Regions from separate parts of the Psychrosphaera aestuarii genome, predicted to be linked through region 1. Evidence: predicted binding sites of a transcription regulator. Region 1 holds the regulator's gene; each other region holds the start of a gene.

Region 1 (4,273 bases):
CGTCTTTTAACAATGATGTTAACCATCAAAACCAAACACAAGTTCATTCAAATTCTAATGTAGTGCAGGGGCAATTTGATCAGCAATTATCTGACTTAAAAAGCGAAATGAATTCAATTAAAGAATTACTGAAACATCAAGTTTCAGCGCTCATGTTACAAGACGCAGATCGTAAAACACCGGTAAAATCTATGTTAATTAAAAAATTAAATAATATGGGTTTATCTTCAAAAGTAGCAGAACATCTATCTCACTTTATTAGTGATGACTTAGAAGCTCAGCAAGCTTGGCCGAAAATGCTTGAATTACTAACCGAGCAGCTAAACACAACAGATAATGAAATCATTAAACGCGGTGGTGTTTATTCTCTTGTTGGTCCTACCGGCGTTGGCAAAACAACGACGATTGCTAAATTAGCCGCGCGATTTGCACAAATTCATGGTGCTGACAAAGTTGGTCTTATAACGACCGACACATTCAGAATTGGAGCGCTTGAGCAACTTGGTACGTATGCAAAAATTTTGGGTTGCCCTCTAAAGCAAGCAAAAAATACTGAAGAACTTTCAGAAGCTATCTACCAATTACGAGATAAAAAGCTATTGTTAATAGATACAGCCGGCATGAGTCAAAGAGATATTAAATTGACGGAACGTTTGAATCATTTATTAACAAAATCAAGAGTTAATATTAAGAATTATTTAGTACTTTCTGCAACGTCTCAAGTGAGTGTTTTGCATGAAAGTGTGCAACATTTTAAAACAATTCCACTGTCTGGCTGTATCTTTACTAAAATAGATGAGTCTTTAAGCTTAGGTGAGTTAATTAGTGTTGCAATCCATAATCGTTTGCCAATTGGTTATTTAACCAACGGTCAACGGGTCCCTGAGGACATAAGGGTTGCAAATGCACAGAAAATTGTGCAAAAAGCTAATCAGCTATTTGAACTTAAAGAAAAAGTTTCTCATAAAAATAATAAGGTAGTGCCAAAAGCAGTGGGCATGTATGATTAAAAATATTACTTCCGATCAAGCTAGTGGTTTACGAAATATGTCGATGGCCAAAAAAACAAAAGTTATTGCGGTGACAGGTGGAAAGGGCGGAGTGGGTAAAACCAGCGTATCGCTAAATACAGCAATTGCTTTGGCGCAAACAGGTCTAAACGTACTTGTACTTGATGCTGACTTAGGTTTAGCAAATTGTGATGTTATGTTGGGCTTACGTGTTCACAAAAACCTCTCACATGTGTTGTCAGGTGAAGCCGAGCTAGATGATATTCTGGTAGAAGGTCCAAGTGGAATAAAAATAGTGCCAGCAACATCAGGTTCTATTGATATGGTTGAATTATCCCCAGCTCAACATGCTGGTCTCATTAGAGCGTTTAGCGAAATGAGAACGCCTGTAGATGTCTTTATTGTCGATACAGCTGCTGGCATATCAGACATGGTTTTATCTTTCTCTAGAGCTTCTCATGAAGTTCTCTGCGTTGTATGTGACGAACCTACATCAATTACTGATGCTTACGCTTTAATTAAAATTTTGAATCGAGATCATGGTGTGAGCCGCTTTAAAGTTGTTGCCAATATGGTAAGGACGATTAAAGAAGGGCAGGACTTATTCAAAAAATTGACTATGGTTACAGATAGGTTTTTAGATGTAACTTTGGAATTAACAGCTATTATTCCATTTGACGATAATTTAAGAAAAGCAGTGCGACGTCAAAAAGCGATCGTAGATGCATTTCCTCGTTCTCCTTCAGCAGTGGCGTTTAAAACGTTGGCTGCTAAAATCAATAAGTGGCCCACGCCATCTCACGCGTCGGGTAATTTGGAATTTTTTTTAGAGCAACTGGTCAACTAAGAGGTCTCTGTTGAACAATAAAGTAGCAACTGCCTACGAAGCTCAACAAACACTATCGAATGTAGTGGAAAAACATTCTGTATTGGTAAAAAGGATTGCTCACCATTTAGCAGCTCGACTGCCTGATAGTGTTTTGGTTGATGATTTGATTCAGGCTGGCATGATAGGTCTAATCGAAGCTTCGAAAAACTTTGATCATAGCAAAGGCGCTAGTTTTGAAACCTATGCGGGTATTAGAATTAGAGGCTCTATGCTGGATGAAATGCGAAGAGGCGATTGGACACCACGATCGGTCCATAGAAATTCTAGAATGGTTGCTGAAAGAATATCTCAATTAGAGTCTGCACTTGGCCGTGATGTGAAAGACATTGAGGTGGCCGAGTCTCTTGGTGTTTCGATTGATCAGTACCATCAAATGTTAAAAGAAGCGACTAACGGTAAAATCTTAGGAATGGAAGATCTTGGCGTTAGTGATGATATTATTGCCCCAGCAAGTGAAATTGGTCGTGATTTAACGTATGGTGGCATTGAAAAAAGTGCGTTTAATGCGAGTCTAGCTAACACAATTAAAACCTTGCCAGAACGAGAAGCAATGATTTTGTCACTTTATTACGATGATGAACTAAATTTAAGAGAAATCGGTGAAATTCTTAACATAAGTGAGTCCAGAGTGAGTCAAATTCATAGCCAAGCACTTGTTCGTTTAAAGTCAAGATTAAAAGATTGGTTGATTTAACTTGTATAATGACGATTTTTATCAATAATAATTACTGTAAATTAATAATTTACCTCACTGGAGGATGCTTTGAATAAGAATATGAAAATTCTGGTTGTTGATGACTTTTCAACAATGAGAAGAATCATCAAAAACCTTCTTCGTGACTTAGGCTTTACTAATGTCTCAGAAGCAGATGATGGCAGCACAGCGTTGCCAATGTTACAAAACGGTGACTTCGACTTTGTTGTTACTGACTGGAATATGCCAGGCATGCAAGGCATTGACTTGCTACGTGAAATTCGTAAAGACGACAAACTAAAGCATATGCCGGTGATGATGGTAACAGCAGAAGCTAAGAAAGAGCAGATTGTTGCTGCAGCGCAAGCAGGTGTAAACGGCTATATTGTGAAACCATTCACGGCTGCTACGCTGAAAGGCAAGCTTGATAAAATCTTCGAACGTTTAGAATAATCTGATAAGGGGTCATTATGTCTGAAGAGACTAACCCGCAGATTTCGTTGGAAGACGCAAAAGCGCTAGTTGAAGCGCTTGAGGCTGGAGACAATACTTCTGCTAACAAAATATTACGTGAAGTTACAAGCAAAGAGCATAGTGAGCTGTTTGGTGAGGTTGGCAAGTTAACAAGACAACTTCACGACTCGTTAAGTAATTTTCAGTTAGACCCTAAGATTGCTAACTTAGCGACAGACGATATCCCTGATGCGAAAGAGCGTCTAAACTATGTTATGAAAGTAACAGAAGACGCAGCGAATAAAACGATGGACGCCATAGATGAAGGCCTCCCTCTAACGGATAAGATTAATAATGACATTGTAAAACTTAAACCAGAGTGGGATAAGTTAATGCAACGTCAAATTGAATTGGGCGAGTTTAAAAGTTTGTGTTATTCCATCAATGAATTTATGGAAGGCGCAGAGGCTGATACCGCTAAGATTCATGCAATCATGACTGAAATTCTGTTGGCTCAAGATTTTCAAGATTTAACTGGTCAGGTAATTAAACGAGTTATAGAACTTGTTAAAGATGTTGAAGAAAGCCTGATTCATTTATTAACTGTATTTGGTGAACCAAATCAAAAATCCGTTAATGAAGTGAAGAAACCAGTCGATAACAATGGGGCTGAAGGACCAATTATTGATGCAGAAACGCGTGAAGACGCAGTTTCTAATCAGGACGAAGTAGACGACCTATTGTCTAGTTTAGGCTTTTAAATTAGGGGAGATGCCGAATGGCATTGGACGTGGATCAAGAAATACTACAAGATTTCTTAATTGAAGCAGCAGAAATATTAGAGTTGCTATCTGAAGAATTAGTTGAACTGGAAAACGATCCGGAGAACGCTGATTTATTAAACTCTATATTTCGAGGTTTTCATACCGTAAAAGGTGGTGCCGGATTTTTAGCATTGACTAATCTTGTCGATGCTTGTCATGGCGCAGAAAACGTGTTTGATATTTTGAGAACCGGTAAAAGAAGCGTAACGCCAGAGTTAATGGACGTTATTTTGCAAGCACTTGATACTGTCAATGAGATGTTTGAACAGGTCAAAGCTGGCGACCAGCCAGAGCCTGCAGCTCCAGAATTGCTTGCCGCACTCCACCACTATTGCTCCCCAGCTGGCGAAGAGCCAGCGGTCGAAGCTGAACCTGTAGCCGCCGATGACGACTTTTTTGATAT
Region 2 (4,273 bases), 130 kb from region 1:
CCGAGTTTGAGACTTTAGATAATGACTTGCTAATTGCCGCCACCAAAAATCTTAATCCACCTTGATGTTTCATCAATTCACTTAAACCGCCAATAAGTAAACTCAGTAAAAATATTTCCTGCATGTTAGAAAAACCAGCATAAATATCTTGGCCTAACGATCCAAATGCATACTCTCCTACCAAGACTCCTGATAACGCCGATAACAGAATACCTAACAACAATACGACAAAAACATTAAGTCCCATCACCGCAAGTATTATTATAAAGAAGTAAGGAAGTGCTAAAAGAGGACTGTATTCTGCAGTGCTATCTAAACTCTGCGTTGGCTCCCCGCCGAGTATTAGGTAAACCACAAGAACAATTAATGCCGCAGGTAAAGCAAATATTAAGTTTTCCTTAAACTTGTCTTTTAACTCCGCGCCTTGAGTTTTGGTAGAGGCAATCGTAGTATCCGAAATAAAACTCAAATTATCTCCAAACATTGCACCACCAACAATAGCACCTGCCATTATTGCCGCATCAATTTGGGTTGCCTCGATAACACCAAATGCAATTGGCGCTACCGCTCCTATTGTCCCCATTGAAGTTCCCATTGCTGTTGCCACTATCGCTGAAATAACAAACAAACCAGCAATTAGGTAAGCACTAGGGATAACACTTAGCCCTAAATTTACCACAGCCGTGACTCCACCAGTTTCTTTTGCAACTGATGCAAACGCGCCGGCCAATAAGTAAATCAAACACATAGTTATAACATTGTTGTTACCCATTCCTTTAATTAGAACGGCAATGCCATCGTCTAACGTATTTTTTTCTGTTGTTAATAATTTATTAAAGTAAAGCGCTAGTAGTAGAGCAGGTATAATAGCGACGGGGGCTGGTAGCTGATAAAAGGCGTATTCAACGCCAATAGATTGTAAATAAATTCCTGTTCCTAAAAATAACAGGATAAAGAGTCCGAGGGGCAGTAATGCCCACCCAGATTTTTGCGTTTCGTTCATACTTATCCTCGGCGTATTTGCACGTATTAATTCAATAGCGCGAATGTAGCACATGGATAGCCAAACGTATAGACGTCTATATGTTTAACTTTTTTGTTGTTGCCTCAGTGACTCAGCTCGTTGTTGTCGTGGCTCTACATTCTGCTCGACGTCCCAGCCCAGTAGTTGTTGCTTTATAATTTCAGCAATGGCTTCTACATGCTCTGGCTCATCATTTAAACAACTAATATAGGTGAACTTTTCTCCGCCCGCTTCCAAAAAGTAGTCTCTATTTTCTTCGCCTATCTCTTCAATTGTTTCTAAGCAGTCTGCAGAAAAGCCTGGACACACTACTTGTACTGATTTTACTCCCTGCTCCGGCAAGCCTTTTAAAGTGTGGTCTAAATAAGGTTTTACCCACTCTTCTTTTCCAAATCTAGATTGAAAACACGTCATAAACTCGTCGTTTTTCAATCCCAATTCTTCCGCTAACAAACGAGAGGTTTTATGGCATTGACAGGCATAAGGGTCACCGTTGTGCCAATACCTATTTGGAATACCATGGTATGAAAAAATTAATTTGTCAGCTCGCCCTTCTACTTCCCACGTTTTTTTAATTTTATTAGCGATAGCTGTAATTAACTTCTTGGAATCGGTGTAGTGATTTACAAATCGTAATTCTGGAATAAAACGAGTTTTACGAAACACGTCTGCAACCGCATCAAAAGTTGAAGCCGTGGTCGTCGCTGAATATTGAGGATAAAGAGGCAATACAATGACTTTACGGGCGCCTTGATTGAGCAATCCTTGTAACTTACTCTCTATCGATGGATTGCCATATCTCATAGCAAAATCGATGATCAGATTATTGTTTTCGGAAAGGTGTTCAGCAACTTTATTGCTTAAGTTTTTTGTGTTAACTAGTAGCGGAGAGCCCTGCTCAGTCCAAACTCCTTCATAGGCTTTAGCTGAGCGACGTGAACGAAGTGGCAATATGACCCCGTTTAAAATACACCACCAAATTACTCTCGGGATCTCAACAACTCTAGGGTCTGACAAAAATTCCTTTAAATAGGGCTTTAAGGCTCCTTTAGTTGGTGCATCTGGCGTTCCAAGATTGGTTAGCAAAATACCGATTTTATCGGCCTGTCCATGACTAAAGTTTGGTGTATTTTGGTACTTCATTTATTTCTCTTTACTAAAAATATGACTGAGACCACTACGTATCAAATTGATTTTTCGTTTACTTTTCATAATATCCGGAAAAGGGTTTCAGATTCCTGGACATATGCCGATATGAGTAATTAGTAGCGGCTCCATTGAGATTTATATGTATTCTAGCGTGTTAAAACTAGTTTTGTTGATAACTTTTATGCTTAACAGCTATTTAGTGTCTGCCACGACGGGTTCTGACACAACAAAATCTACGTTATCAGAACAACTCGATATTGGCTCGCTATTGTTTCAAGATTTAAAACGCTATATTCCAGATCAAAATATAAAAGTACTCGAAACAGTATCGAATAATCAATTTATCGCACTCCATAAAGAGCAAACCACTGGGATCCCCAAAGGTATCGCTTTTATTTTACCCGATATAAATCAGACTATTTTTAGGCAAGCCACCACAAGCGCGTTGTACCAAGACTTGGACAATTATGGATGGACAAGTATTTCATTAACTATGCCATACGTTGCGGAAATTAGAACTAAACTTACTGCGGAACAAAATCAAAGCAATACTCAACCAGACCCGGAAGCGCCGAATACCAACGCAAACGATACTACTGAAGTAGAGAACACAGACACACCAAATAATTACGCCGAATACCAAGATGTACCGACAACATTTGACGATGCACTCAATGAGCAACTCGAACTAGAAATTGGCGAAAGACTCGACTCAGCGTTTAATTTTGCTCGTTCTTTTCCCGGCTTTTATCTAATGATATGTGAAGGAAAGTCTTGTTTTTGGCTAACCAACCTAATAGAAAAAAATATTGTGCCACAACCTGATGCACTAATAATGATAGGTGCACATATGCCTCAAAAAGAACTTAATTTGAAATTTGCTGAACAAGTTGCTAAAGCCGAGTACCCGGTTTTAGATATCATTTTTGAGCGAAGTAACCACTGGGCTATCGCAGTTAAAGAATGGCGACAAAAAATGGCGCGCAAAAACTTTAAAACGAATTATAGGCAACGTGAACTGACGTACTTTTTTGACTATAAAGATCAGCAACGTCGTGTAATAAAAGAAATCTATGGTTTCACAGTGGCCGTGGGTATGTAGCGCGTTTAGAAGTCACGCGCTTTTTTGATTATTTCATAGGCTGACTGAATGTCTTGAGTTTTTTGTTTGGCGACTTCCATCATTTCCGGTGGTAAACCTTTCGCGACTAATTTATCCGGATGATTCTGCGACATAAGCCTTTTGTATGCGCGTTTTATATCTCTAACGGAATCTCTATCACTAACCCCGATAACAGCATAGGCATCAAGCAAACTTGGCGCTTTCGCTTGAGAAGCTGAATTATCTTTACGATCGTATTGTTTATATTTTTCTTGTTGTTGCTGCTTGTAGTTTTGAAAGCGCATTTCCGCTTCCCACATAGCAATAAGTTGAGTCAAATGCCGTTTATTAAAACCTAACTGCTTGGCAATATCTTCAAGTAAATTATATTCAGCCGGTTCTAATATCGAATCTGAATAGGCAGTCTGAATTTGAATTTCTAGAAAAAACTGACATAAATCACGTCTATTGCCAAAGTGCTCTTTAAACTGCTTAATTTTCTTTTTTAGTGGAAACCCAAGAAGCTTACCTTCGCGAAATGCGTCTCTTGCCTCTGCAACTTGCTGCTCAGACAATCGCATTTGAGCCATAAAATCGTTAGCAGTTTTAATATGTTCCGGCGTAACACGGCCACTTGATTTGGCCATCTGCCCCATTACTGAAAATGTTGTATAAAAGAAGATCGATTGTTTTGCATCATTACTGATTAACCATTCTTCAACATTGCCTTTGTCATTCATTCGCTGCATTGCTTTATCGAATAAATGCCCAATCCACAGTCCAACTAGCGCACCTACAAAGTGTCTAATTAACAAGAATCCAAATACTGTACCTGCAATTTTTCCTATCACTACAATTCACTTCCAACTAATAAAACGTTTAAACCGGATTATTTATACTCAAATTCCGTTCGTTGCGTAGTATACAGTAAAAAAATCATATAGAATTCATCGGCTATTAAAATTATTTTTCGCCAGCGAATTTACGCGTTCCACGCT
Region 3 (4,273 bases), 1.2 Mb from region 1:
ATTCATCATTCGTTTTGCATAAAAACTGTCAAAAGAACCTTCTAAGCCATGAAGAACGATCACAATAGGCGTATTTTCATTGATATAAGCAGGTGACTGACTCCAGATAAGCTCTACGAAGTCACCATCTGATAAAGCAAACTCTTGCTCAAAAGGTTTGAAAGTATTTGGGACAGAATAAAACCTAGGCACAATTGTTTGTAAATGGCGATTATTAAGCCACCAAGCAGGTTTAAATGTCGATTTGATTATCATGCAATCCTCATTTTACAGCCTCACCATGAGGGCGAACAATTCTATTGTATTGTACCTATACAGTTCAAGTTAAAAACCGGTTTAGTTATTTATGGTCGGTTCTTTTTGGTAAGTGAATGCCTGCTAACATACAGCGTACAGAACCACCCGCATATTCAATTGCGTTTACATCAAATGGTAAGAGGTTAACTCGACTCGAAAGCGTTTGTTTTTGGTCATTGGTTAATGCGTCAAACGCTGTACTCGAAAGGGCTAAGTATTTCTTTTTGCCGTTAGATAGCTCTAACGCATTGCCACAGTATTGTTCAATTTGTTGCTCGCTAAGATGAATAACCATTTTATCTGCAGATTCAATTGCCTCAAGAACAATAGAGCGCTGTTCTGGGTCTTTGATCATGTCGGTTGCTAACAATACGTAATCGCTTCCTATCGTCATAATTACATTGGTGTGATACACAGGTGTACCATCTTTATTTGTTGCATCAAAGAGCACTGGACGATATGAAAATTGTTGGCAAAACTCATAAAATAGCTGATCAGAGCAACGGTTAGAACGAACGGCGAAGGCAATGCGGGCCGAGTGATCTAATACCATTGCACCAGTACCTTCCAAAAATCGTGCTTGATGCTCATTTGGCGAGTAATCTATAACCTGGCTTACTTTGTATTTATTGATGAGGTGCTGGATAATATCCGGGCGCCTTTCTAAGCGTCGGTTTTCTGGGAACATGGCATATATAGCAATCTTTCCGTCAGCGTGAGTAGAGAACCAATTATTGGGAAATACAGAATCAGGGGTAGAGCTCCCTGTGTCGTCAAATAAGTTAACGTCTATTCCATGTGCTTCTAGCTTCGCTACCATGTCAGTCACTTGCTGATAGGCTAGCGTTTTTAGCGAAACGTCTGTATTTGCTTCACTTTGAAAACTATTATCAGCCGCAGTTTGTGGATTTGGTTGGAAATGATGTGGCCTGATCATAACCACTGAACTTGGCGCTTGGCTCATGATATTACCTATTTTATAAAAGACACAACGTCATAAAATTAAGGCCTTATTGTAAGGCCATAATTAATCATTATACAAATATTGTCGTTTGTAACCGTTAACCGATTTCATTTCGATTATGAGGTCGGGTGTAATCGATTGCAGGTCCGGCCGGAACTACTTGGGTCGGGTTTATCATAGTATGACTAAAGTAATAATGTCGTTTTATGTGGTAAAAATCGACGGTCTCAGCAATACCAGGCCATTGGTACAATTCACGAACATAAGCCGATAAATGTGGATAACTCTCTATTGTTCGTTTGTTACATTTAAAATGGCCCACATAAACCGCATCAAAACGAATGAGTGTTGTGAATAACCGCCAATCTGCTTCCGTTGGCGAGTTGCCGACTAAGTAACGATTTGTACTTAATCGATGTTCGATATGATCGATCGCGTCAAAGAGTTTGTTGTATTCGTTTTCATATGCCTCTTGTTGAGTTGCAAACCCACATTTATAAACCCCATTATTAATATTATGGTAAACATAGTCGTTCACTTCATCAATTTCCGCTTGAAGCGAAGGTGGATATAAATCTAGTGAATTGTTAGTCAAATGATTAAATGCAGAATTAAACATCCTGATAATTTCAGACGATTCATTGCTGACTATTTGGTTTTGCTTTTTATCCCAAAGTACCGGCACAGTGACTCGCCCTGAATAGTCGGCTTTATTGCGAGTATAAATTTGATGCATAAAGTTCGAATCAAACAAGGCATCGCCTGTACTGTGATTTTGTTTATCGAACTCCCAACCGTTCTTTAACATGTCTGGGCTTACAATTGACACATCTATATAGTCTTCTAACGATTTTAATTTTCTAACGATCAAGGTTCGATGAGCCCAAGGGCAGGCTAAAGAAACGTACAGGTGGTAGCGATCTTTTTCGGCGTTAAATCCAGCTTGTCCGTTAGGTCCTGCAGAGCCATCTTGCGTGATCCAGTTTCGTAGTTGAGCGTCTTCTCGCACAAACTTACCATCACTGCTATCGGTGTCATACCATTTGTCTTTCCAGTTGCCGTCAACAAGTAATCCCATGATGCCCTCTATTCTTTTTAGTTAGTGTAAATAGTGTAGCAAAGGGAGTGAGGTTCAATAATTAGTAAAATTGGCAAATTCCTTTCGAATAAATGCAATTATTGATCAACAAGTTGCAATATAAGCGCTATATTTGAATGAATATTGTTCAATAATTGTGACCTTTTGCCGATAACGGGAATAGGCAAACAAAGGTATAAAACAATGATTAAATTCGACCCCAATCAATTTCAAAATTGGCTGAGCAAACCCAGCAGTAAGGGCGAACTAAATTCTCAAAATGGCCAACAGCAAATAAAAAAATCACCGCCAGCGTCATTCGTAACCCTGTCCGGCGCAACTTCAAGCACGAGCTTTTCGTATTTTCATCAAACGGTACAAAAACGTGTGCAGCAATCAATTTCAGTTCCGCAAGACCTCAAACCTAATAAGTTAGAGCAGGCTGCCATTGAACAAAGATACAAACGTGCCGAGGCATCATCTAGCGCAATACTTGGGTTTATCACTAATCGCTTAAAAATGGACAAAGCCGATGGCGCTACATCAGAACAACTACAAAGTCGAATCGAAGCAGGCTTAAAAGGTTTTGAACAGGGTTATGAAGAAGCCAGTGGTATTTTGTCAGACATGGGCCTGTTAGAAGGTGATGTTGAAAGTGACATTTCTTTAACAGCACAAAAAGTAAAAGAAGGCTTGTTTGAGTTAGCGAATGAATACTTAGGTGAAAATCAGAGTGTCATCGAAAAGCCAGTTAGTTTAAATCAACCGGATGACTCAGCAGAAGAGTCAGTTCCGCCAGCGCGTATCGGCGAAGCTTTATTCCAGTCTTTGCAATCAAAAGAGTCTCGCTCGTTTGAATTTGAACTTGAAACACGAGATGGCGATACAATAAAAATTAATGCCAGTGCGTTTTTAGGTGCGTCGGTTGAGTCTGGTAATGGTCGTTTTTCTAGTCAGGGCCAAGGCGGTGGCAATTCATATAGTGGTAGTTATGCGTATTCTTATAGTGAAGTCGTCAATCAGCAGCAGTTCTCATTAAGTATTGATGGTGATTTAGACGAAGACGAACTAGAGGCTATAAATGCCTTATTAGAAAAAATTAATAGTTTATCGGCAGATTTTTATGACGGTGACATGCAAGAGGCTATTAACAAGGCGTTGGAGTTGGAATACGACTCATCAGAGATTAGCGCTTTTGCACTGGATTTAAGTCAAAGTACAAGCGTTAGAGCGGTTGAGGCTTATCAGTCAGAGCAAGCTTCTTTGCGTCCCGGTGCTGCTGCATTAAGACAGGTAGAACCATTAGGGAATTTTGCTGCTGACCTGAAAGGTGAATTTGCTAAGACGGAAGATTTGTTTTCTCACCCAAGAGATCTGCTATCGGACTTGTTCCAAAAAATGGACTTAATGAATAAGCCTGAAGAGCAAGACTACACAATAGACTTTGCTTCTTTTTCCTCGTCCATTGTGGAGCAGTGGTCAAGTCGTCTTGAGTTGCTTCGAGCACCTAGTAGTGAAGAGTGAGCCGACGTTAAACAATAAAAAATATTAGCTTAACTGACCTTTGTAGTTAAGGCTTTTTCATCGTTTTGATGCGATTATTGGCTTTACTACAGAGGTCTGATTATATGGCTAATTATTCGGCTGTTTTTTTAGAACCTGCAACCGCTTTATTGATTTGATTCATTTCTTGATTAGTAAGCTCACGCCACTGTCCAGGCTTTAGGCCTTTTAAGTCGACGTTCATAATGCGAGTGCGTTGTAGCTTAGTAACTTCAAATCCTAAATATTCACACATGCGACGAATTTGACGATTTAAACCTTGGGTAAGAATGATAGAGAATTTCTTAGGCCCAAGTAATTTCACTCTGCATGGTTTTGTCACTGTACCAAGTATTGGAATACCTTTTTCCATACGACTTTTAAAACGCTCG

What was found. The regulator FliA, encoded in region 1, starts transcription of late flagellar genes. The targets are predictions, from matches to a motif close to CTAAAGNTNNNNNNNNNNNNGCCGATA.
Region 2: the regulator FliA is predicted to act here: its motif matches at 2,253-2,279, upstream of J9318_RS05275 (DUF3530 family protein).
Region 3: the regulator FliA is predicted to act here: its motif matches at 2,487-2,513, upstream of J9318_RS00650 (DUF5610 domain-containing protein).

What each region holds. Positions count from the first base shown of each region.
Region 1 covers NZ_CP072844.1:1,294,034-1,298,306, forward strand. The annotation lists gene flhF (flagellar biosynthesis GTPase FlhF) at 1-1,010, shown strand, start outside; gene J9318_RS05830 (MinD/ParA family ATP-binding protein) at 1,003-1,857, shown strand; gene J9318_RS05835 (RNA polymerase sigma factor FliA) at 1,868-2,593, shown strand; gene cheY (chemotaxis response regulator CheY) at 2,663-3,046, shown strand; gene J9318_RS05845 (protein phosphatase CheZ) at 3,064-3,807, shown strand; gene J9318_RS05850 (chemotaxis protein CheA) at 3,825-4,273, shown strand, end outside.
Region 2 covers NZ_CP072844.1:1,164,098-1,168,370, reverse strand. The annotation lists gene J9318_RS05285 (Na+/H+ antiporter NhaC family protein) at 1-1,003, opposite strand, end outside; gene hemH (ferrochelatase) at 1,088-2,167, opposite strand; gene J9318_RS05275 (DUF3530 family protein) at 2,373-3,275, shown strand; gene djlA (co-chaperone DjlA) at 3,281-4,126, opposite strand.
Region 3 covers NZ_CP072844.1:127,823-132,095, reverse strand. The annotation lists gene J9318_RS00665 (hydrolase) at 1-255, opposite strand, end outside; gene ctlX (citrulline utilization hydrolase CtlX) at 341-1,261, opposite strand; gene J9318_RS00655 (glutathione S-transferase family protein) at 1,359-2,339, opposite strand; gene J9318_RS00650 (DUF5610 domain-containing protein) at 2,544-3,863, shown strand; gene rluF (23S rRNA pseudouridine(2604) synthase RluF) at 3,976-4,273, opposite strand, start outside.